3 regions of the Methylophaga nitratireducenticrescens genome follow, and region 1 is predicted to be linked to each of the others. Evidence: riboswitches for the same ligand, from Rfam matches in the RefSeq annotation. Region 1 holds a riboswitch; each other region holds the start of a gene.

Region 1 (7,657 bases):
TCCGGCAGACTAATGTCATCAAGGGTCCTAGTCATATTGGTTTTATTACTTGTAGTGACCTCCCAGTTACATGCAGTAGAACAGGCGGCTATTCAAATCGGTTCCTGGTCAAGTGAGCAAGTCCACATCACTGATTTGCAAGTTGAAATAAATTTACAATCCACTGGATTGGCGATTAACGCCACAGCCAAACAGGTACAGTTAACCGAACCAGTAGGTCAGCTATCAAATGTCAGACTGCGCTGTGACACCTTACGCTGGTTATCCGGGCAAATAGATTGTCAGTCTGGTCAACTGGACTTCACCCATGCCCTTTGGGGAAACCAAAAAATAGCATTCAATAGTAAATCTCGTGCAGAAGAAGAAAATTATCAACTGACTTTAACAGGTATCCAGCTGGGTCAGGGCAGCATGAATGTGCAGGCAGATTACCAACAGGGACAGTGGCAAGCTGAGCTGACCGGGAAAAATATTGCATTAAACAGTTTGGTGAAGTTTATCGGTCCATACGTTAATGAAAAGCAACTGGAGATGCTTTCACAATGGAATATCAATGCCGTAATGAATGTTGATGCAGAACTTACTGGTCATCAAACACGCTTAGCATCGGCAAAAGTTTCCGGAAAACTAAGAGAAGTAATGTTTGCTGATCCTACCGGAAGTTACGCAGGCGAGGCCCTGGCGGCCCAAATACAAGTGGCACTGCAAATCGAAAATGATCGCTGGTCATGGCAGCAAACGCTGACTATCGATGATGGCCAGACATATCTTGAACCGATTTTTTTGGATTTGGCTGAACAATCGGTCACGTTAAGCAGTGAAGGACAATTCAATAATGCCAACAAAACATGGCAGATAAATAGTGTTAAATTTGCACAAAGCACTTCCATTTCAGCCAATGGGGAGCTAAAAGGTGAGGCAACGCAATTAACACATTTGCAAATAGACCTCAGCAGTGTTGATTTAGCACAATTATATAAAGATTGGCTGAAACCGTTTATTCCAGGCTCGTCCCTGAGTCATTTACAAACCCGTGGAGAGTTAACCGCCAGTTTGCAATGGCAGCCAGAGCAATATCAGTTTCAAATGAATTTACAGTCGGTCACGATAGTCGATGATGCTGGACGATTTGCTATTGAAAACCTCGAAGGAAAACTCGGCTGGACTAATCAGGCGACAGTGATACCGATTGATTTACGCTGGAGCTCGGCTTCAATTTTATCCTTGCCATTGGGTGGCTCGACCTTGCAGGCAGAAGCGAGCCAGAATCAGATTTATTTTTCCAATCTGTCATTGCCGATACTGGATGGTGAATTATCTCTGAATGACTTTCAATTAAGTTTGGATGAGGCTCAGGGAAGAAGTTGGCAGTTTGAGGGGGTACTAAGCCCGATTTCGATGGATCAATTAAGTCCTTTACTGGGCTGGCCAACGCTTCAGGGTAAATTGTCCGGCATGATTCCCAAAGTCAGTTATGCAGATGAAGAAATCATTGTTGATGGTGCGTTGTTACTGAAATTATTTGATAGCTCTACGGTGATTAAAGACCTCCGTTTACAGCAGCCATTTGGAAGCCTGCCACAGTTATATGCCAATATCGATATTAACCGTCTTGATCTACAGACACTTACCAATACTTTCGATTTTGGTACTATAAGCGGTAAATTAAATGGTCGTATCCATAATTTACGCTTATCGAACTGGCAACCGGTGCAGTTTGATGCCTTATTTGAGACGCCAGAAGAGGAGCCAGGTCGGCGGCGAATAAGTCAGCGTGCCGTCAATAATCTTTCGCAGATTGGTGGTGGTCCGGCCGCCATTTTATCGCGTGGGTTTATGGGCCTGTTTGAAGATTTTTCCTATAGCAAAATTGGTCTAAGTTGTCGTTTGATGAATTCTGTCTGTCAGATGGATGGTATAGAACCTGCAGAGCAAGGGTACTATATTGTTAAAGGTGGCGGCCTGCCACCATGGATTAATGTGATTGGCTATAACCGTGAGGTGGATTGGCCAGAATTAATCGCCAGATTAAAAGCGGTCAGTCAAAGCGACGGACCAGTTATTCAATAAAGGAAAATCGAATGGGTTTATTAAAATGGTTAATGGGCAGTACCGCAGGGTTAATGCTGATTTCCTGCGTGACAATTAATATCTATTTTCCGGCAGCGGCTGCTGAAAAAGCTGCAGACCGAATTATTGAGGATGTTTGGGGACGCGAAAACCCGAACCAGTTGCAACCGACAGAATCGGAAGACAGTAGTAGTGCTTTAAAACAGAATATGCCGCTTGCAATGCAGGTATTGAACTGGTTGGTCTCACCGGCGCAGGCGGAAGCCAATTTGAATATTAATTCACCGGCAATTAATGCCTTACAGGCAAAAATGAAACAGCGCCATGACAAACTGCATCCTTTTTATCAAACTGGGGCGGTGGGGTTAACTAACAATGGTCTGATTACCTTGCGTGATGCCTCTGCGGTGCCATTAAAAGATCGTAATACGGTAAATACTTTGATCGCAGAAGAGAATCAGGATCGAAAAGCCTTATACGCTGAAATAGCCCGTGCTAACGGTCACCCTGAATGGGAATCTGATATCCAGGAAACCTTTGCCAGACGCTGGATAAGCAATGCAGCCAAAGGCTGGTGGTATCAGCAAGGCGGTAGCTGGCAACAAAAATAAAATTTCGATCAAGTTTAAGTCCGGTTATGCAAAAGCATGATCGGACTTTTTTTATGTAATTTTCGTTTAAAGGTTTAACAAATGGCACGACGTAATCACAGAAAACGGCTCCCTGCAGAAGCTGTTCAGGCAACTATAGAGAGTCTTTCTCATGATGGTCGTGGCATTGCCCGTATAGAAGGTAAAACCGTCTTTGTCGACGGTGCTTTGGCGAGTGAAAATGTGTCATTCAAGTATACCCGGCTGCATAAAAAATATGATGAGGCCAAAGTAATCTCGGTTGAGTCTGCCTCAACTGATCGCGTTGATGCGAAATGCCAACATTTTGGTGTGTGTGGCGGCTGCAGTTTGATGCATATGGCACCAGACGCTCAGTTAAGCCTGAAACAAGACACCTTAAAGGAACAACTTTCGCACTTTGGACAACTTACTCCAGAGAATTGGTTAGCACCGTTAACCGGTCCTTTATGGGGTTATCGACGTAAAGCACGCTTAGGTGTCCGTTATGTGACCAAAAAAGAAAAAGTGCTGGTCGGCTTTAGAGAAAAAGGTTCGCCTTACCTGGCTGAGCTAACGCAATGTGAAGTACTGGATCCACGTGTTGGATTACGCCTGGAAGAGCTGGGGGAAATGATCGCCAGCCTCGAAGCCTATAACCGAATCGCACAAATAGAAGTGGCGATGGATGATGCCAACACAGCTCTGGTTTTCCGGAATATGGATCCGTTGTGTGAAATGGATAAGCAAAAATTGATCAACTATGGTCAGCAACATGATTTGTGGATTTATCAGCAACCGGGCGGGCCGGATACTGTTAGCCCGTTATGGCCAGAAGCACCACAACTGCATTATGCGCCTGAAGAAGGTCTCAGACTGGAATTTGCCCCGGGCGATTTTACCCAGGTCAACGCCGGTATCAACCATAAAATGATTGCCAAGGCGATTGAATTGCTTGATTTGCAAGAAAGTGATCGGGTACTGGATTTGTTTTGTGGTTTGGGTAACTTTACGCTGCCACTGGCAAAACGTGTCAGTAGTGTCATAGGGGTAGAAGGGGACAAATCTCTTGTGGCACATGCACAGCGCAATGCCGCAATGAATGGTTTGGACAACGCTGTATTTGAAATGGCTGATCTAACGATAACCCGATTAAAAGATTATCCATGGGCACTGGAAGGATTCACAAAAGTCTTACTGGATCCTCCCAGAAGCGGTGCCTTTGAGGTGCTGGGTCAGATTGCTGAATTGGGTGCAGAAACTATTGTTTACGTTTCCTGTAACCCCGCCACTCTGGCACGTGATGCCGGTGAGCTAGTAAATCAATATGGATATACGCTTGTTCAGACCGGCATCATGGATATGTTTCCCCATACCAGTCATGTTGAATCGATCGCATTATTTCAAAAATGATGGCCTGGTTTTTAGTGGTTTAGAAAGTACTTGAAAATCAAATTTACAAAAAGTTCCTTATTTAGTACCAAGGTACAATAGTTTTAGCAATTTTTTCCTATAAGATAGGCAACATTGCTCCAGAAATGAATCGGAACAATACCAATTAATTGAGTGCCAACCTTGGTGCGAACCAAGCGACGGAAAGCCACGGGTCTTATAGAAGATAGCCGGGTTGCATTTTCAGGAAGGAAATGTAAATGAAATTATTAACGCCAATCTTTGCTGTGACACTTTTGATGTTTGGCTTTTCTTCAACTGCATCAGCCACTTTTTATCATCCCAAGCCACATTATTGTGATAATGGTCAGTTATGTGATAACAGCCAGCCTTTTTCAACAACATTGACAACTGATGATATTGAAAATAACGGTAAATATGCTTTCTGGAGTTTCGACAGCATTGATGTTGCTGATTTGACAATTGAATCAGCAACTTTGACTGTAAAATCAAATGCTGATAACTTTTTTATTTTCGGTTGGGATAAAATTTTCGCTTATACCGATACTTGGTATGGCACTGGCTTTGAACATATTGGCTGGCTTGATGGCGGTTATGATGTATTTTCATTAAGCTCCAGTCTGTTTGATGAAATTATTGACGGCTTGTCACTAAAAGCGCTTTTCACCGATAGTTCAGAGGATGTTTACTGGTCTAAACTAGACGTTAGTGGTGTATATTGCCCGCCGATCAGCGAAGTCCCTTTACCAGCAGCAGTATGGTTATTTGGTTCTGGTTTGATGGGCTTTATGGCTGTACGTAGAAAAGCAAAAGCTCAGCAAGCTTAATTCTCCCGTAATACCGTAAAATAAAAACCGTGGCTTTCGAGCCACGGTTTTTTTATGTCTGAAAAAAAGAGAGTGAATTCAAATGGCAAAGTCTGATCCGTTAGCTGAATCCCCCCCAGCTTTATTAAAAGATTATATAAATGCCAATTCTATCGAGGCATTGGCAGGATTAATCAAACAATATAAACCGGATTTTCCTGACGATAAGTTCAGGACTATGGCAATGTTTCAGTTGGAACCCATGTCACTTAAAACCCGTGTAAACCATATTAGTGACGTTTTGGCCGTGCTACTGGTTGATGATTTCTCAGTGAACGCCAAATGGTTAAAGCAGGTTGCAGAGCACTGGCCCAATCAGGAGCCCGGTAAAGGTTGGCATAGTTTTATGGCTTGGCCATTAATTGATTATGCCGGAAAACAAGGACTGCAACAGCCAACCGCTGCGCTGGACGTATTAAAGCATTTGACACCATTGTTTACTGCAGAATTTGCTATCAGACCGTACATACAACAGCATTTTGAGCTGACCTTCAAAGAATTGATGCGGTGGTGTGAGGATGATAATGAACATGTCCGGCGATTGGCATCAGAGGGAATGCGGCCAAGATTACCTTGGGGAGGGCATTTAAATGCATTTAAACATGACCCCCAGCCCGTATTTGAAATACTGAGTCAGCTCAGAGATGACAAAAGTAAATATGTCCAAAAATCGGTTGCCAATAATTTAAATGACATTAGTAAAGACCATCCTCATCGGGTGATAGATCTATGTCGTGAGTGGCTGGAAAATTCCACACCACAACGCCGCTGGATTATCCGTCACGGGCTTCGCAGTCTGATTAAGGCCGGTGAGCCAGCTGTATTCCCTTTACTAGGCTATAGCGAGAAACCAGCGGTTAATGTTGATTTTAATGTAACTGATCAACATGTGAGGTTAGGACAAAAGTTGGAGATGCAGACCTTCATCCATTCTAAAACCAGTCAGGCTCAACAACTGGTGGTGGATTATCGTGTCTGGCATGTCAAAAGCAACGGCAAGACTACCGCTAAAGTGTATAAATGGAAAAACATTACATTATTGGCTAGGGAGAGTGTTTATCTGAAGAAGTTACATGGATTTTTACAACTGACTACCCGACAATATTACGGTGGCCAACACACCATTGAAATCCTTATCAACGGGGTGGTTCATAAGCAGGCTACGGTGAATTTAGTGCTGGAGTGAATTAAAAGCATTTTTAATCACAGCCCAAAAAAATGAGCCCCGTAGGACTCATTTTGGTTGGCATAAATGTAAGCAATATTTTTACTGTTTAGCTAATGCCTGCCAGGTACTGACAACCGTATCCGGATTTAATGAAATACTGCTGATTCCACGCTCAAGCAGCCATGCTGCTAAATCAGGATGATCAGAAGGACCCTGTCCACAGATACCGATATATTTATCCGCTTTATGACAGGCGTTAATCGCCATTTCCAGCATCGCCAATACCGCCGGGTCACGTTCATCAAATGCTGCGGCAATTTGTGCGGAATCCCGGTCCAGACCCAATGTCAGCTGAGTCATATCGTTAGATCCGATTGAAAAGCCATCAAAGAATTCCAGAAACTGATCTGCCAGTACTGCATTGGAAGGTAATTCACACATCATAATCAAACGCAGGCCATTTTTGCCGCGTTCCAGACCATTCTTTTTCAGAATGTTGATAACGGCTTCAGCTTCACTCAAGGTGCGGACAAAAGGAATCATCACTTCAACGTTGGTTAAACCCATGACATCACGGACACGCTTGATTGCTTCACATTCCAATTCAAAGCAGGCTTCAAATTCCGGAGAGCTGTAGCGTGCTGCACCACGGAAACCAATCATCGGATTTTCTTCATGTGGTTCAAATTCAGCGCCACCAACAAGGTTGCCGTATTCATTCGATTTAAAATCGGACATACGCACAATCACTTTGGACGGATAAAACGCCGCAGCAATAGTCGATACACCTTCAGTAATACGGCTGATATAAAACTCTACCGGATCACCATAAGCAGTGGTTTTTTCGCGGATAACCTGTTGCACTTCGGCATCCATTTTATCTGCTGCCATTAGCGCTTTAGGATGAATACCGATCATATTATTGATAATAAATTCAAGCCGAGCCAGACCAACACCGTCATTAGGGAGTTGTGAAAAGCTGAATGCACGGTCAGGATTACCTACATTCATCATAATTTTGACTGGTAACTCAGGCATTTGATCCAAAGACTGAACGCGATGTTCAAATTCAAGCAGGCCCTGATAGATATAACCTTCATCACCCTTGGCACAGGAAACTGTTGCCGAAATGCCTTCAGCGACTTTTTCAGTGGCATCGCCACAGCCGACAACAGCCGGAATGCCTAATTCACGTGCAATGATAGCGGCATGACAGGTGCGACCACCACGATTAGTAATAATCGCCGCCGCTTTTTTCATAATCGGTTCCCAATCAGGATCCGTCATATCTGTTAGTAATACATCGCCCGCTTCAAATTGATCCATTTGATCGAGGCTGTTCAGAATCCGAACCCGGCCACTGCCAATTTTTCTACCGATGGCACGACCGCGGGCCAACAATTCACCTTTATCTTTTAAAATAAATTGCTCAGTCACATTTACGCTACGGCTTTCTACCGTTTCCGGCCGAGCCTGAACAATGTAGATCTGGCCATCATTACCATCTTTTGCCCATTCGATATCCATTGGTC
Region 2 (7,657 bases), 1.3 Mb from region 1:
CGGGATCCTGGGGCTGCTTAAGTTCGGCGGTATTTTTCTGATGCAATCTACCGACTGGACAGCCATTGTGATTCTGGCTTTTGCCTTGTCTTTTTCCAGTACGGTGTTTGCCGTTAAAGTTCTCGAAGAACGCAGTGAAACCCAGTCTTTTTATGGCCGTGTAGCGATTGGCATTCTGATCATGCAGGATATTTTTGCAGTGATTTTTCTCTCTGCAACCACCGGTACGCTACCATCAGTTTGGGCATTAGCTCTTTTTTTACTGATTCCGGCAGCACCGGTTTTACGACGATTACTGGATCGTCTTGGGCATGGTGAGATGCAGGTATTGTTTGGCTTTGTGCTGGCATTAGTGCTCGGTTACAAACTGTTTGAACTGGTGGGTTTAAAAGGCGATCTCGGTGCACTGATCATGGGGGTTTTGCTTGCGCCGCATAAAACTTCGGCCAATCTGGCCCGTTCGTTATTCAACATTAAAGAGTTGTTTCTGGTCGGCTTTTTCCTGTCGATTGGTCTGACAGCATTACCTGGATGGGAGCATTTTGGGTTAGCGTTGCTTCTGTTAGTACTGTTACCCTTGAAAACCTTATTATTTGTGATGATGTTTCCACGCTTCAGGTTACGTATTCGTACCTCGGTGTTAACTTCGCTGACACTGACGAATTACTCTGAATTTGGGCTGATTGTGGCAGCATTAGCGCTTTCTGAGGGTTGGCTTAGCAATGATTGGATGGTAATACTTTCATTATCAGTGGCCATGAGCTTTGTTGTTTCAGCAATTTTGAACAACTACAACGAACGTGTATATCAGTTAAGTAAAAGCCGACTAACAGAAGTACCAACAGACCAGCTGCATTCGCATGATAAACCGATTGAGCTGAACTCAACCCAGGTAGTTATTTTGGGAATGGGTAAAATCGGTCGAGGGGCCTACCAACGGTTGGAACAAAAATATGGCTTAAAAGTGCTCGGTGTTGATAATGATGAAAATAAAATCAGTCGTTTAACGGATGGTTTCAAGATTGTTGAAGGTGATGCTGTTGACTCCGATTTTTGGGATAAACTGCTAATGAGTGAGCAGATACAGTTAGTGGTGTTGGCTATGCCGCATCATGCCGGAAATGTGTATGCCCTTAAGCAATTAAGGGGCCGTGACTTTAAAGGTCATGTGACGGCCATTGTGGAATATCCTGATGAAGTTGAGCGGCTGAAGGAGTTGGGAGCCGATGAAGTTTTTGAAGTTTATGAAGGAGCGGGATTGTCGCTGGCAGATCAGGCAATGCAGAGGATTGAGATTAGAGATTAACTCGCTGTCCAATTAACCCATTTGCTATTTTCAGCTGGGGTAACAGGCTATAAAAGCAGTCCTGTCATGACTCTCAGCTGTATTTATTTCCAGTTATAACGCTTGGCTTGCTGAAGTTTCTCATAGCCTGCCAGTAATGCATTATGCCGTTCAAACCCGTCCAGACTGAGGCCGGGGCAATGCAGGTTGTGGAACAGTTTTTCGCCTTCGACGATCTGAATGCCGTCATCGACATTTTGCTGACCGTACATTAAAGCCAGGCCTTTGCTGTATTCAGCGTAATCGCGTTCATCATCCCATTTGATTTCCAGCAGTGCCTTCAGGCAACGGTAAAACAAAATGTTTTCTTCGCTGGCCTGATCCAAAGCCAGACACCAATCAATCCAGTCAATCGCTTCTTCATCTTCCAAGGCCAGATAGAGCATGGCTTTGAGTTCGCCAAGACGAAGCTCTGACCATAGCGTACCGGGATCTGCAGCCAGCCCAATAAACGGTGCGACGGGTGTTTGATCGTTATAACCGCCTTCATCCAGGCGATCCAGAATATCCTGCCATTGTTCCGGGTCACCATCCTTAAGGGTCAGGAAATCCTCGCGGAATAATGCGCCTTCATTATTGTTTTCCCACACCAGTTCATCGATCGGATAAATATCCGACATGCCCGGCACCAGAATACGGCAGGCGTAGACATCAAGGTGATTGTAATCGGCAATGTAAATATCAAAACCAAGCTCATGGATTTTGTCTGTCAGGAATTTGAATTCATCAGCTGTGGCGTCATCATAATCCCAGTCAAAGAAATCAAAATCCGGTGTTTCCCGGAAAAAGTCATAAGAAAGATAACCACTGGAATCAATAAAGTGCATTTCCAGATTGGCGGATGAAGCCACTTCATCAAGATCAAATGTGGGTGGGTGGAAAACATCCAGCTGATCCAACCCACGTCCTTGCAGTAATTCAGTAACAGTACGTTCCAATGACACTTCAAAACTCGGATGTGCACCAAATGAGGCAAATACAGAACCATCTTTTGGATTAATCAGTGTGACGGACATCACCGGAAATTGACCGCCCAGAGAGGCATCGGCCACTTTTAAATGATAGCCATGATCACGCAGTTCCTGCAAGGCCTGCTGGATTTTTGGGTAACGGTTTAATACTTCATCTGGTACTTCGGGCAGACAGATACCTTCAGCAATGATTTTGTTTTTCACATAGCGTTCAAAAACTTCAGATAAGCCCTGAACCCGGGCTTCGTTCTGGGTATTACCGGCCGACATGCCATTGCTGACGTAAATATTGCCGATAAGGTTGACTGGAATATAACGAACTTCACCATCTCCAAGGCGCTGATAAGGTACAGCACAGATACCACGTTCGCCATCGCCAGAATTGGTATCAAACAGCATATCCGGCGTCAGTTCATTTTCCGGATCAAAATATTTCCACAGGCTTTCATCCATCAAGCCCTCAGGCATTTCATCGCCATCCATATCAAACCAGCGTTCGTTGGGATAATGCACAAATTCACTATTGCTGTGATGTTCGCCCAGATAGAAGTCGGCAAAGAAATAATTGCCGCTGAGCCGTTCGAAATATTCCCCCAACGCACTGGCAAGACAGGCTTTTTCGCTGCTGCCTTTGCCATTGGTAAACATTAAAGGACAGGTTTTATCGCGGATATGGACTGAATAAACATTGCTGACCGGGTTAAGCCAAGAGGCCTCTTCGATATCAAAACCAAATGATTTTAATTTGGCCTGCATGGTGGCGATACTGGTTTCCAGATCACGGTCCTTGCCCTTGATAAAAGTTTGTTCTGACATTGTATTTGCTCCTGGGAACAGGTCTGGAAAATAAACGTGAAGGAAAGCCTAACAGACAAAATGAATATTGCGAGGTTTATTCGGTTGTGGCAGAAAGATGTTTTTGCCATAAATCTCATCTGTCTGAATTATCTTGAAATTTTTTGTTGTCAACCGGTTTAACCTTGGTTAATAATTTACATGGGCTTAATAGCTAAGCCTAAACGATTTGTGTCTAAATATTTGCCAAACTTAATGTGAGTTAAGGACGGAAAGCTACGGGTCTATTGGATGATAGACGGCTGGGTTGCACAAATTTAGGAGTGTCTAGGATGAAAACAATCTCTTTAATAGCCTGCGCGTTTGCTTTCACGGCAACATCGGCAGTTGCGGAAACTGTACCTGTCGATCTATCAACCTGGAGTACGCCGGATAGCAATGGCAACTGGAATGTTGCTGGCGATAATAACAGTGTGCTTCAAACTATAAATGGTCAGCCGACAGTATTTTTAAATGGTCTCAATCAAACTTCTTATACGTTAGATGGAACCTGGCGAGTCAATACCACTGGCGATGATGACTTTATCGGCTTTGTTTTTGGTTACCAGAATCCTTCTCAGTATTATCTTCTGGATTGGAAACAACGTGCACAGAGCGGTGGTGGCGGAGTTGCACAAGCCGGTTTTCGTATTCTCAAAGTGGATTCTGATACGGCTATTCCAAACATAGAGTTCTGGCCGGCCAACAGTTCGGCTTTCACTCTACTGGATAGTAATTTGGGAACTGATAAAGGTTGGAAAGATAATACAAGCTACTCTTTTCATCTCGATTTTTTTACTACGCCAGGGCAATTCAGTGTGGAAGTGAAACAAGGAGAGCTGACGCTTTGGGATACAGTAGTATTGGATACCAGCTTTACATCCGGACAGTTCGGTTTTTATAACTATTCTCAAGCTCAGGTCCAATATGCCGGTTTTACCCAGAAGCTGGTTGAGCCGCCAAGCGAAGTTCCTCTGCCTGCAGCTGTATGGATGTTTGCACCTGCTTTGATGGGCTTTTTAGGGTTGCGACGTCGTCAGACAAAAGCTTAAAACGTAGCGTAATAAAGGGAGTCATGTATTAAAGCATGACTCCCTATTTATTACGTGTGAAGATCAGAGAACGATCAGTTACAGGCTGTCACTACACTATCAGTGAAATGATGTGACTCCTCGTCAAAAAGTTCTATGTCCTCCACGGATGTTCCGGTAAGTCACAAACACCTATGGTTTCAACGCCTGCACGAGCAACCAGATCATCATTCTCAACCGAGCTTCCGCTGACTCCAATTGCCCCAGACATAAAGCCTTCGTCATCCACAATTGGTACGCCCCCCGGAAAAGTAATCATGCCATCATTCGAGTGCTCGATGCCATATAAAGGCTGACCCGGTTGGGATAATTGGCCGATCTCACCACTGGGCATACCAAAATATACAGCGGTACGCGCTTTTTTGATGGCAATATCAATACTGCCGACCCAGGCATCATCCATACGATAGAATGCTTTAAGCGCGCCACCAGAATCAACTACGGCAATGCACATACGAGTGCCTGTTGATTCAGCTTTTTTGAGTGCACCATCAATCGCTTTTTTTGCCGATTCTGAAGTAACGTGCATGGTTATCTCCTTATTGAATTGTTGGATAGGGAGCGGTTGAAAATTTTTTTCAACAGCAGTTTTTCACAAAAGAAACAGGATCCAGACAGGGATTATGACATACAGCAAAGTGAGTATACGGATATGGCACTTTACAACGTTAAAGCTACACAGAAACAAAAGCATTAACATAAGTCAAATGAAACCATGACGTTTGAAGGGAAGAAAAACTTATCAAACAATCCCCTGTTTTAATACTGAATTATGTTGATAGGAGTATTTGTAATGTCCGGCAGAGACTGTGAAGGGCGTCAGTTTGTTCAGCATGAATGTCGCCAGATATGAGATGACAATGTATGTTGAAATTAGAAAACTACTGAGCGTCTACCACCAGCAATTTTATCTGAAATCTGCGGCTATCGGATTTCGCTAGACTTTGCCGAAGTGTGACAAAAGGGAAACGCAAGAAGGAAATTGTTTACTATTGGCTTTATTTTGCAGATGTTTGATGCAAGCCAGCTATTTTTTGCGTGAACAAAAACAATCACTTGTCTGTACTCTGTGGCGTAAAAAGCGTATGCTGTGCGCCCTTTATCACTGACTGATTTTATGGCTGGAAAACTTTTTATCAGAACCTTTGGCTGCCAGATGAACGAGTACGATTCGAACAAGATGGCCGAGGTACTTGCTGCGTCACATCAATTGGAAACAACCGATATCGCTGAAGAAGCCGATGTGTTGTTGCTCAATACCTGTTCGATCCGTGAAAAAGCCCAGGAAAAAGTTTTTCATCAACTGGGGCGCTGGAAGCGCTGGAAAGATAAAAAACCGCATCTGGTGATTGGCGTTGGCGGTTGTGTGGCCAGTCAGGAAGGTGAGGCGATCCGTAAACGTGCGCCTTATGTAGACCTGATCTTTGGACCTCAAACTTTGCATCGTTTGCCAACCATGTTGGATGACGTCAGAAAAAATCATAAACCGGAAATTGATATCTCGTTTCCAGAAATCGAAAAATTCGATAATTTGCCAGCGCCTAAAGCGGATGGTCCAACAGCATTTGTTTCCATCATGGAGGGTTGCAGCAAGTACTGCACATTCTGCGTTGTACCGTATACCCGTGGTGAAGAAGTCAGCCGTCCAGTGGGTGCAGTGTTGCGTGAGATTCGACAACTGGCCACCCAGGGCGTGCGTGAAGTCAATCTGTTAGGACAAAACGTTAACGCCTATCGCGGCATTATTGAAGATGACGAAACCGCTGATCTGGCGTTATTGATTCACTATGTCGCGGCAATTGAAGGTATTGAGCGAATTCGCTTTACTACCTCGCATCCGGTGGAATTTTCCGATTCATTGATCGAAGCGTTTGCCGAAATCCCGGAATTGGTCAACCACCTGCATTTACCGGTGCAGTCCGGCTCAGATCGAATTCTGACGATGATGAAACGCGGTCATACTGTCGCGCAATATATTGAAAAAATTGAACGGGTGAAAAAAATCCGTCCCAATCTGAGTATGTCGAGCGATTTTATTGTCGGATTTCCGAATGAAACCGAAGAAGATTTCAACGCGACGATGGCGTTGATTAATCAGATAGGTTTTGATCACTCTTTTAGCTTTATATATAGCGCGCGACCTGGCACACCAGCAGCTATGTTTAATGATTCAGTTTCTGATGAAGAGAAGAAACAGCGTCTGCAAATCATGCAGGATCGTTTGCGTGAGCTAGAAAATGCTGTCAGTGAATCGATGCTTGGTACGGTGCAGCGTGTTTTGGTAGAGCGTGCTGCACATCGCGATGCAGGTGAAATAGCCGGCAGAACCGAAAATAACCGGGTGGTGAATTTTCCCGGTGATATGGCGCTGGTGGGCAAGTTTGTCGATGTGCGCGTCACAGAGGCACATACCAACTCCTTGCGAGGAGAACTTCTTGCTGATAGCGTTATCCTCTAACGCCTTTTTGGAATCTAATTTGTGGTCACTCCAGCTGTTACAGTTGACACGATAAGCTTTGAATTAAGTCCTGCGGACAATCCCCGCCTAGCCAATTTATGTGGTCATCTGGATGAACATATCCGGATGATGGAACGTGGATTTGGCGTGGAAATCAATAATCGCGGTGGCAAGTTCCAGATCATCGGTAAGCCGGAGATTCTGGCTGAAGTACAGGATGTGATACACACTCTGTATGCCGACACCGCCCAATCTGTTCTGGAACCGGAACAAGTCCATCTCGCGATTCGCGAATCGGGTGGTACTGAAACCACCGGTTTTGAAGAAGAAAAAGAAGTTACCATCAAAACCAAACGCGGCCTGATTAAGGCGCGTGGTGAAAATCAACAAGCCTATTTGCGCCGTGTAATGACGCATGACATCAACTTTGGTGTGGGACCTGCCGGTACTGGTAAAACTTATCTTGCCGTTGCCTGTGCAGTTGAAGCTCTGGAACGTGATTTTGCCAGACGGATTGTATTAGTCAGGCCTGCAGTTGAAGCCGGTGAACGTCTGGGTTTCCTGCCGGGTGATTTGGCTCAGAAAGTGGACCCGTATTTACGGCCTTTATTTGATGCGCTCTATGAAATGCTAGGTTTTGAACGGGTTGCCAAACTGATTGAACGCAATGTGATCGAAGTGGCACCCCTGGCATATATGCGTGGCCGTACTTTGAACGAATCGTTTATTATTCTGGATGAAGCACAGAACACCACGGTTGAGCAGATGAAAATGTTTCTGACTCGTCTGGGATATAACTCGACAGCGGTGATCACCGGTGATATTACTCAGGTGGATTTGCCGGGTTCAACCCGTTCAGGTCTGCGTCATGCCATTGAAGTCTTAAAAGATATTGAAGGCATTGGCTTTACTTTTTTCCAGGCAAAAGACGTGGTGCGTCATTCGCTGGTGCAGAAAG
Region 3 (7,657 bases), 550 kb from region 1:
CCGTCAGTCTGATTCAGGGGGATGCATTGGGGGGTGGATTTGAAGCGGCCTTATCGAGCAATATTATTATTGCTGAGCGGGGGGTGAAATTAGGCCTGCCGGAAGTGTTGTTTAATCTGTTTCCTGGAATGGGAGCTTATACATTGTTATCCCGAAAAGTCGGGGCGGCAAATGCTGAAAAAATGATTCTGTCGGGTGCTTTATATACCGCAGAAGAGCTTTATGAAATGGGCGCGATCGATATTTTGGCCGAAAAAGGTGAAGGCGAACTGGCTTTATACAAACATATTAAAGTCGCCAAAAAATCACCAAACAGCTATAAAGCGATGTCACGTATTAAAGATTTATGTAATACCGTGAGCTATGAGGAGCTTGTAGCAATAGCCAATATCTGGGCGGATGCTGCTTTAAACCTTACCAGCAAGGATATCCGGATGATGACGCGACTGGTCAATCGTCAGACTGCCAAGTCAAACGGCGAGGCGTAATCTGGTTTCACCGCCACTTCTATTGTGAAATGAGATAAATTTATTAATATTTAAATAGACTAATTTGGCGAGATACATCGAGATGTCTCGTTCGTTTAGAATTTGCTTCACAAAACGTTCAGTGATGTGAGGCATTATCAGTCATAACTCACAGTGCTGGAATTATCTTTAGCCACAGCGTCGTGATGAAAGATAAAAACAGGTATTAATGATCCGCTTTTTGCGATTGCCCTTGAAGCTTAAGGGCAACCTCTAATTCAGTCAGTGTTTGTGTAAAAGCATGTTCCAGTTTTTCGGTCAAAAGAAGTAATTCAGCAGAGCCAATATCGAAAGGTTTAAAAGACTCTCCCTGACGACAAAGCTCAGCAACTTTATTCGCACCTAATTCAGAAGATGAACCTTTCAAAGCATGAAGGCTTTCACGATAGGTCAGGTAATCATCATGGGCTGATTGCAGAATCAATTGCAGGTGTTTGGTGCCATCTTCTTTATAACCATTTAGCAAAAGCTGTAAAAAGGCTTCACCGCCCCCTAACTCGGAAAGTTCGAGCAAAACCTGATGGTCACACCATTGTTCTGAAGAAACTTTAGACTGGCCGCTTACTTTGCCAGGTTTTACATTGATTTGATGTTCCAGAGCCAGACGGGCTACGGATTCCAGCAATGAACGGGAATCTATTGGTTTGGTTAGAAACTCATTTGCTCCCGCTTCCAGACAACGTTGTTTAGCCTGAGGTGTCGCATCCGCCGTCAGTATGATAATCGGAATATCATGCCCAGTATCCATATAACGCATGGCGCGGATAACTTCGGTTCCGCTGTAATCCGGCATATTCATATCCAGAATCAGCATTTCAATACTGTCAATTTGTTGACTGAGAACATCCAGCGCCTGTTCGCCACTACTGGCCAGAATGACCTGATGTCCTGCATGGCGAAGAATACCTTCCAACACCTGCTGATTGACCAGGTTATCCTCTGCGATAAGAATATTTAAAGATTTAGCGTAAGATTGAGCTGCGTAGTGCTGAGCCAGGGTAATGACTTTTTCATCCTGAATGGCATGATTGCTCTGCGCCGCGTGGATGGCATTAAATAGAACAGGTTTTTCCTTAACATCATGCACAATGGAAATAAAATGATGGCGCAGTCTTGGATCCTGTTTACTGAAATCTGATGGATTCAACAGAATCAGTGCTGTATTGGCAAGTAAAGGTTCACCATGGATCATATTGGCAAATTGAATCGGATCGATGTCATGCATACAATCCTGATCAATCATAACGGTTTGATAAGGCGATTGCTCCTCTGCTGCTCGAATCAATACTGAAAATGCTTTGGCGGTGGTGTCTACATGTTGGTAATTCACTGACCAGTCATTGATAACAGGTTTAATAAGGTCATGCAGTGAATCGGTGCTTAAAATCAGCATAGGGCTCTCAGATAAAGTTAATTCATTTGGTTCATTGGCAGTGAAAGGCATTTCAAACCAGAACAGGGTGCCTTCACCCACTTCGCTGGTTACCCCAATTTCACCTCCCATCAGCTCAACCAGCTCTTTGGCGATAGTGGTGCCTAAACCGGTGCCACCTTTATTCAATGTATCAGGTGATATCTGCGTGAAGTCATCAAAGATACGTTGCAGAGCCTCCTGAGGGATGCCTATCCCGGTATCACTTATCTCAAAGCGGATCCACAAATTTTGATTTGATTTGTGTTGGATTGGTTGAGCTGAGAGTTTAACGGCACCCTGATCAGTAAATTTAATACTATTACCGATAAGATTGATTAAAACTTGCCGTAGATGTTGTAAATCACCGTTTATCGAAAAGGGCAGAGCGGGATCAATATAGCAATTAATGTGTAAGCCTTTACTGATTGCCATTGGCTTTTGCATGCCAATCACGCTGTTTAACAGTTGGTGTAAATCAAATTTTTTATCGCTGATTAAAATCTTGCCAGCTTCGATTTTGGAGATATCTAAAACATTTTCAATCAGGCTGAGCAAAGTATGTGCTGACGTTTTCATGATTTTAACAAAATCATGTTGTTGCTTATTCAGCTGGGTCTCCGCCATCAGATCTGCAATACCAATTACCCCATTAAGCGGCGTACGTAATTCGTGAGACATATTGGCCAGAAATCGACTTTTTGCTTCATTTGCCTGCTTTGACAAAGCAATTGCGACATGCAGTTTTTTGATCAGAAAAGCTGAATAAAGCGGAATGATAAGTAACAAAAACATCAGACTGTAACCAAACGGTTCATGCTGAGAGTGCTGCCAATATTCCCCATTTATAATGGCATACGAAAAACCCAGAATACCCACTATCAGCGAGATATATAGGTAATTCACGCCATAACGGAAACCATTACCCAAAATCACCCATAGATATAAAACGAACAAAAAGACACTCTGCTCACCCGCGATCAACATAACAACTGATAGTGCAGTCAAATCCAGCAAAATACCACAGACCCTTCTGATGGGGGATGGCCTTGGGTTGAGAATCAAAGCGACTGCAATGACAACTGCCAGTAAGTAATAGACCAACGTAATCAGACTTGGCAGGCTGTCAATATTTTCTGAGAAAGTTCTGTCAGTGCCCCATGGCAGACAAAAATAAATTAATAAAGCAATACCCAAAGTCAGTCGGATTTTGATCGCTTGTTCGGGTTCGCTGTCACCCGTTTTGGGTATTTTGTCTAAAAACCGGCTGAGCAGATTTTTTTGCTGGGGCTGTGCATAACGATCATTCATTGCTGGAGATTTAATCAGCATACTCGGCTTGAATTTGCTGGATGGCATCTATCCGGTCAAAAAACGCCTGAACACATCTTGGGTCGAGTTGTGTCCCCGCGCTTTGCTCGATGTAACGACAGGCATCTTCATTTGACCAGGCTTTTTTATAAGGCCGTTCCGAAACCAATGCATCATAGATATCGGCGACAGAAACGACTCTGGCAATAAGTGGAATTTCTTCGCCTTTTAATTGAGAAGGATAGCCTTTTCCATCATAGCGTTCGTGATGATGCAACGCGATGACCGCACCAATATGCATGTACTTCGATTGACTATCAGAAAGTATTTCATGACCGATAGTAGTGTGCGTTTTCATGATTTCCCATTCTTCCGGATCCAGCTTGCCCGGCTTTAGCAGAATGTTATCAGGAATTCCGATTTTGCCGATGTCGTGCATGGGAGCCGCATATTCAAGATCCTCACATTGCTGTTCATCGAAAACGCCTAATGCTTCAGCAATAAAACGGGAGTATTTCGCCATTCGAATAACGTGATTTCCGGTCCCTTCATCACGATATTCACCCGCCTTGGCCAGACGAATAATGGTCTCTTTTTCACGCAAAATAATCTGCTCAGTAGCAATTTCTACCTGGCGTGCCAACCAATTGGCACGGTCTTCAATGATCAGGTGTTGCTCGTGCATCTGTAAAAGATTACGACAACTGGTACGACATTCAATTTGATCAATGGGGCGGGTGAGGAAAGCAGTAGCCCCAGCATCCAGTGCGTCATAACGCACGGCTTTTTCGCTGACGACAGTAATCATCATGATGGGAACACTTTGCAAAGCAGGCATCTGGCGCACACGACGAATAAATTCGATGCCATCAATTTCCGGCATACGATAATCCGTTACAATTAAATCGGCCTCATGTTGACTCAGCCATTGAAGTGCCTCAGTAGAGTTACTTAACGCCGTGACGTGAATATTTTCACCAATTTGCTGGACTATCTTTTCTAAAATAGTTCTGCCGGTTGATTGATCATCGATGATCAATACCTCTTTGGTCTTCTTAAGAATACTCAGTCTCCTTGCTGATTCATAAGGTTTTAAATTGTCAGGACGACCATATTGGTTTGCCAAGACACGTTCCTCATCAAGCTTGCCCTTCCGTCACATCCCTGCTTTGGCAGTTTTATTAACAGAAGTCATATCCTTGAATCCGTGTCTGTTATTTTGTTTAAATACAATCGTTTCTTATTTCCGCATTATGCTGACAGAGTTCGTAGCTGTCCATTCTATTTACGTTTCGAGTGGTCATGAATACTTTGTGATGTTCCTCAAAAGCAACTGGATAGTGCTTTTGAATGGAGCTCAATCAAGCTCAAAGAGAACTAATTCTGGCAATATCATTAAAACTATTCACACATAATTCACATTCAAAACCGGACTATATATAGATGAAAGCATTATTACTTATTGCCCATGGCAGCAGACGCCAGCGTTCAAATGATGAAGTCATTGCACTGGCTGAAAAATTAAAAACGGAATGCGCCGAACATTACGATATTGTGCAAGCCGCATTTCTGGAACTTGCCGATACGTTGATTGCGGATGGGATTGAAAACTGCGTGCGTGATGGCGCTCGTCAAATCACTGTTTTACCTTATTTTCTAAATTCCGGACGTCATGTAACCGAAGACATTCCTCACGATGTAGATGCAGTTCGTCCGAATTTTCCGGATGTAGAAATTCAGATTGCTCAACATATTGGCGCGTCAACAGCCATGATCGATATGTTGAAAGCTACTGCCGTAAATGCAGTCTAGGTGTTTATTAACAGCCGAAGAAAATTAGTTGCCAATGCAATCTATTGCAATCAAGGCTTTAAGAATCTGGAAGCAATGATCATCGAATCTTCAGCTCTCTCACGCTCAACCTGCCAGCCCTGGACCAGGATATAGTCCAATGCCTGCTGATGACTGGCAAACTGCTTACTTAACATTTGCTGCTCACCATCAATATTTTGATGAATGATAAAAAAAGTTTCGGTTTCAGAACCCGCTCTTTCAATGCGGCATTGTGGAATGGATGACATAGCGGTTCTCCAGTATATGTTGAATGAACATAAGTAATCGCATCAAATAGCGAGGAATAATTGTATATACATAAAAAAACTCCAGTGATACGAATTCACTGGAGTTTGATCGTTTTGCTAAATCAGTCAAGCTTTCTTATCTGATCAATATTACCTTAAAGAAGCTTTCTAGATTCAGGTTTTTTGGCTTAACGGTTACAAATGTACATTGTTACTTCAAAGCCGAAACGCATATCTGAATATTCTGGTTTAGTCCACATGATCATAATTCCTTAAAAGAGAAAAACTATTTGCTGCAGTTAAAAATGATAAGACATCGGGCCCTATTAACAATAGCGGATATTTCTCGGGATGTGTCAGTATTTTCCTTAGGCAGGTCGTGTTTGTTTGGGAAGGCGTTTGAAAGAAAAAAACAAATTTGTACCAAAGTACAGTATTGCATTCCCTAACGATCATGTATAAAAAAACTGTGATTTGATCACTCTTTTTTTATAATTTGCCAAACCTAGCGTGAGCCTGGGACGGAAAGCTTCAGCTGTTGAACTTAACAGGGCTGGGCTGCATGATTAGAAAGGAAAAACGCGATGAAAAAATTACTCTTGCTCCCCTTGTTACTTCTGATGTCATTTAACGCACATTCTGCTTTTTTAACGGGCCAGACCCTTACTTATCAATACTACTTCCCAACGATGTCTTCTCCTTATTCTAATGCTGACAATGGCGATGTCGTAGTTGGTGCTGGCATTGAGGTCAATAATGTAGCAGATAATATGGCTACATTAGACATCTCTGATACGAATCTACTTATCGATTTTTCATCATCATCATATTGGAACTCTTCAGGCTTCAATGGTTTTAAACTCACCGACACATTTGGTTTAATTGCTGATTTCACTTCAGTTTCTATCAATCCATCGACAAACATGAGTGGTTTTGATTTGTCGCTTATAACAGTGCTTGCAGATGAAATTTGGGTAAACTGGCAAGGGCTTTCATTCAATACGGATACTATTGTATCGCTAGACATCAATCCATCTGCTGTTCCAATTCCAGCTGCTGTATTTTTGTTTGCTCCTGCGTTATTTGGTTTCATTGGGCTTCGTTATAGGGCCAAAAATAAAGCCGCATAATTTTTAACGTGTTAAGTAAAAAGCCGTGATGTGGAACAACATCACGGCTTTTTTATTACAAAATGCATTGTGCTATTCCACAATCTTTCTTACTTGATCTTCTGTTCATAAGTTTTTGTCTGTGACGGCGCCTTCAGAAGCTGAGGAGACAGTATGGGCATATTTCGCTAAAAGCCCGCGCGTATAGCGGGGAGGGATAGGTTTCCATGCCATGCGTCTTTTATCGATATCGCTGTCGCTCAGGTGAAGGGTGATTTCAGCCGTTTCCGCATCAATGGTAATTTGATCACCGTTTTCAATCAGTGCAATCGGGCCGCCATCAAAAGCTTCAGGGGTTATGTGTCCAACCACAAAACCATGACTTCCACCTGAGAAACGACCATCGGTTATTAACGCAACTTCGTTACCAAGACCTTTGCCGATAACTGCTGAAGTAGGACTAAGCATTTCCCGCATACCGGGGCCGCCTTTTGGACCCTCATAACGGATAACGATGACATCACCTTTCACCACAGTGCCATTCAAAATGTCCTGCTGTGCCTCTTCTTCAGAATGGAACACCCGGGCTTTACCGGTAAAACGTAACCCTTCCTTGCCGGTGATTTTAGCGACAGCGCCTTCTGGGGCTAAATTACCTTTAAGAATGACCAGATGGCTGTCTTTTTTGATGGGCTGGTCAAATGGACGAATAATATCCTGATCGGCAGGATAGGGCGCTACATCGGCCAGATTTTCCGCCAGGGTTTTACCTGTTACGGTCAGGCAATCGCCATGTAACAAGCCACGATCCAACAGATCTTTCATCAATGGCTGAATACCCCCGATAGCAATCAGTTCCGACATCATGTATTTGCCGCTGGGACGCAGGTCAGCCAGCACAGGGACTTGACGGCCGATTCGGGCGAAATCATCTAATGTGAGTTCAACATCCACCGCATGGGCCATCGCCAACATATGTAAAACCGCATTTGTCGAACCTCCCAGCGCAATGAGGGTGGTAATTGCATTTTCAAAAGCCTGCCGGGTCATGATATCGGTGGGTTTAATGTCGTGTTCGAGCATATACATCACTGCAGCGCCTGCTCTGCGGCAATCCTCTGTTTTGGAGAGAGACACTGCTTCTTGTGCCGAACTGTTTGGCAGACTCATACCCAATGCTTCAATTGCTGAAGCCATGGTGTTGGCTGTGTACATGCC

The links. A riboswitch is a leader RNA that binds a small molecule or an ion and turns the genes downstream of it on or off. The one in region 1 is predicted to bind cyclic di-GMP.
Region 2: another riboswitch for cyclic di-GMP. It lies ahead of Q7A_RS00375 (thrombospondin); the one in region 1 lies ahead of Q7A_RS15510 (VPLPA-CTERM sorting domain-containing protein).
Region 3: another riboswitch for cyclic di-GMP. It lies ahead of Q7A_RS04005 (hypothetical protein); the one in region 1 lies ahead of Q7A_RS15510 (VPLPA-CTERM sorting domain-containing protein).

Annotation. Positions count from the first base shown of each region.
Region 1 is NC_017857.3:1,386,289-1,393,945, forward strand. It holds gene cysM (cysteine synthase CysM) at 1-13, shown strand, start outside; gene Q7A_RS06745 (translocation/assembly module TamB domain-containing protein) at 13-2,070, shown strand; gene Q7A_RS06750 (YdbL family protein) at 2,082-2,681, shown strand; gene rlmD (23S rRNA (uracil(1939)-C(5))-methyltransferase RlmD) at 2,763-4,091, shown strand; cyclic di-GMP riboswitch class I at 4,237-4,313, shown strand; gene Q7A_RS15510 (VPLPA-CTERM sorting domain-containing protein) at 4,331-4,918, shown strand; gene Q7A_RS06765 (DNA alkylation repair protein) at 5,001-6,143, shown strand; gene ppsA (phosphoenolpyruvate synthase) at 6,225-7,657, opposite strand, start outside.
Region 2 is NC_017857.3:78,585-86,241, reverse strand. It holds gene Q7A_RS00385 (cation:proton antiporter family protein) at 1-1,306, shown strand, start outside; gene ycaO (30S ribosomal protein S12 methylthiotransferase accessory factor YcaO) at 1,390-3,132, opposite strand; cyclic di-GMP riboswitch class I at 3,347-3,426, shown strand; gene Q7A_RS00375 (thrombospondin) at 3,444-4,202, shown strand; gene Q7A_RS00370 (GlcG/HbpS family heme-binding protein) at 4,336-4,770, opposite strand; gene miaB (tRNA (N6-isopentenyl adenosine(37)-C2)-methylthiotransferase MiaB) at 5,359-6,699, shown strand; gene Q7A_RS00360 (PhoH family protein) at 6,721-7,657, shown strand, end outside.
Region 3 is NC_017857.3:838,965-846,621, forward strand. It holds gene Q7A_RS03975 (crotonase/enoyl-CoA hydratase family protein) at 1-488, shown strand, start outside; gene Q7A_RS03980 (ATP-binding protein) at 694-3,270, opposite strand; gene Q7A_RS03985 (HD domain-containing phosphohydrolase) at 3,260-4,375, opposite strand; gene Q7A_RS03990 (sirohydrochlorin chelatase) at 4,693-5,061, shown strand; gene Q7A_RS03995 (PH domain-containing protein) at 5,112-5,330, opposite strand; gene pqqA (pyrroloquinoline quinone precursor peptide PqqA) at 5,519-5,590, opposite strand; cyclic di-GMP riboswitch class I at 5,819-5,896, shown strand; gene Q7A_RS04005 (hypothetical protein) at 5,915-6,460, shown strand; gene ilvD (dihydroxy-acid dehydratase) at 6,566-7,657, opposite strand, start outside.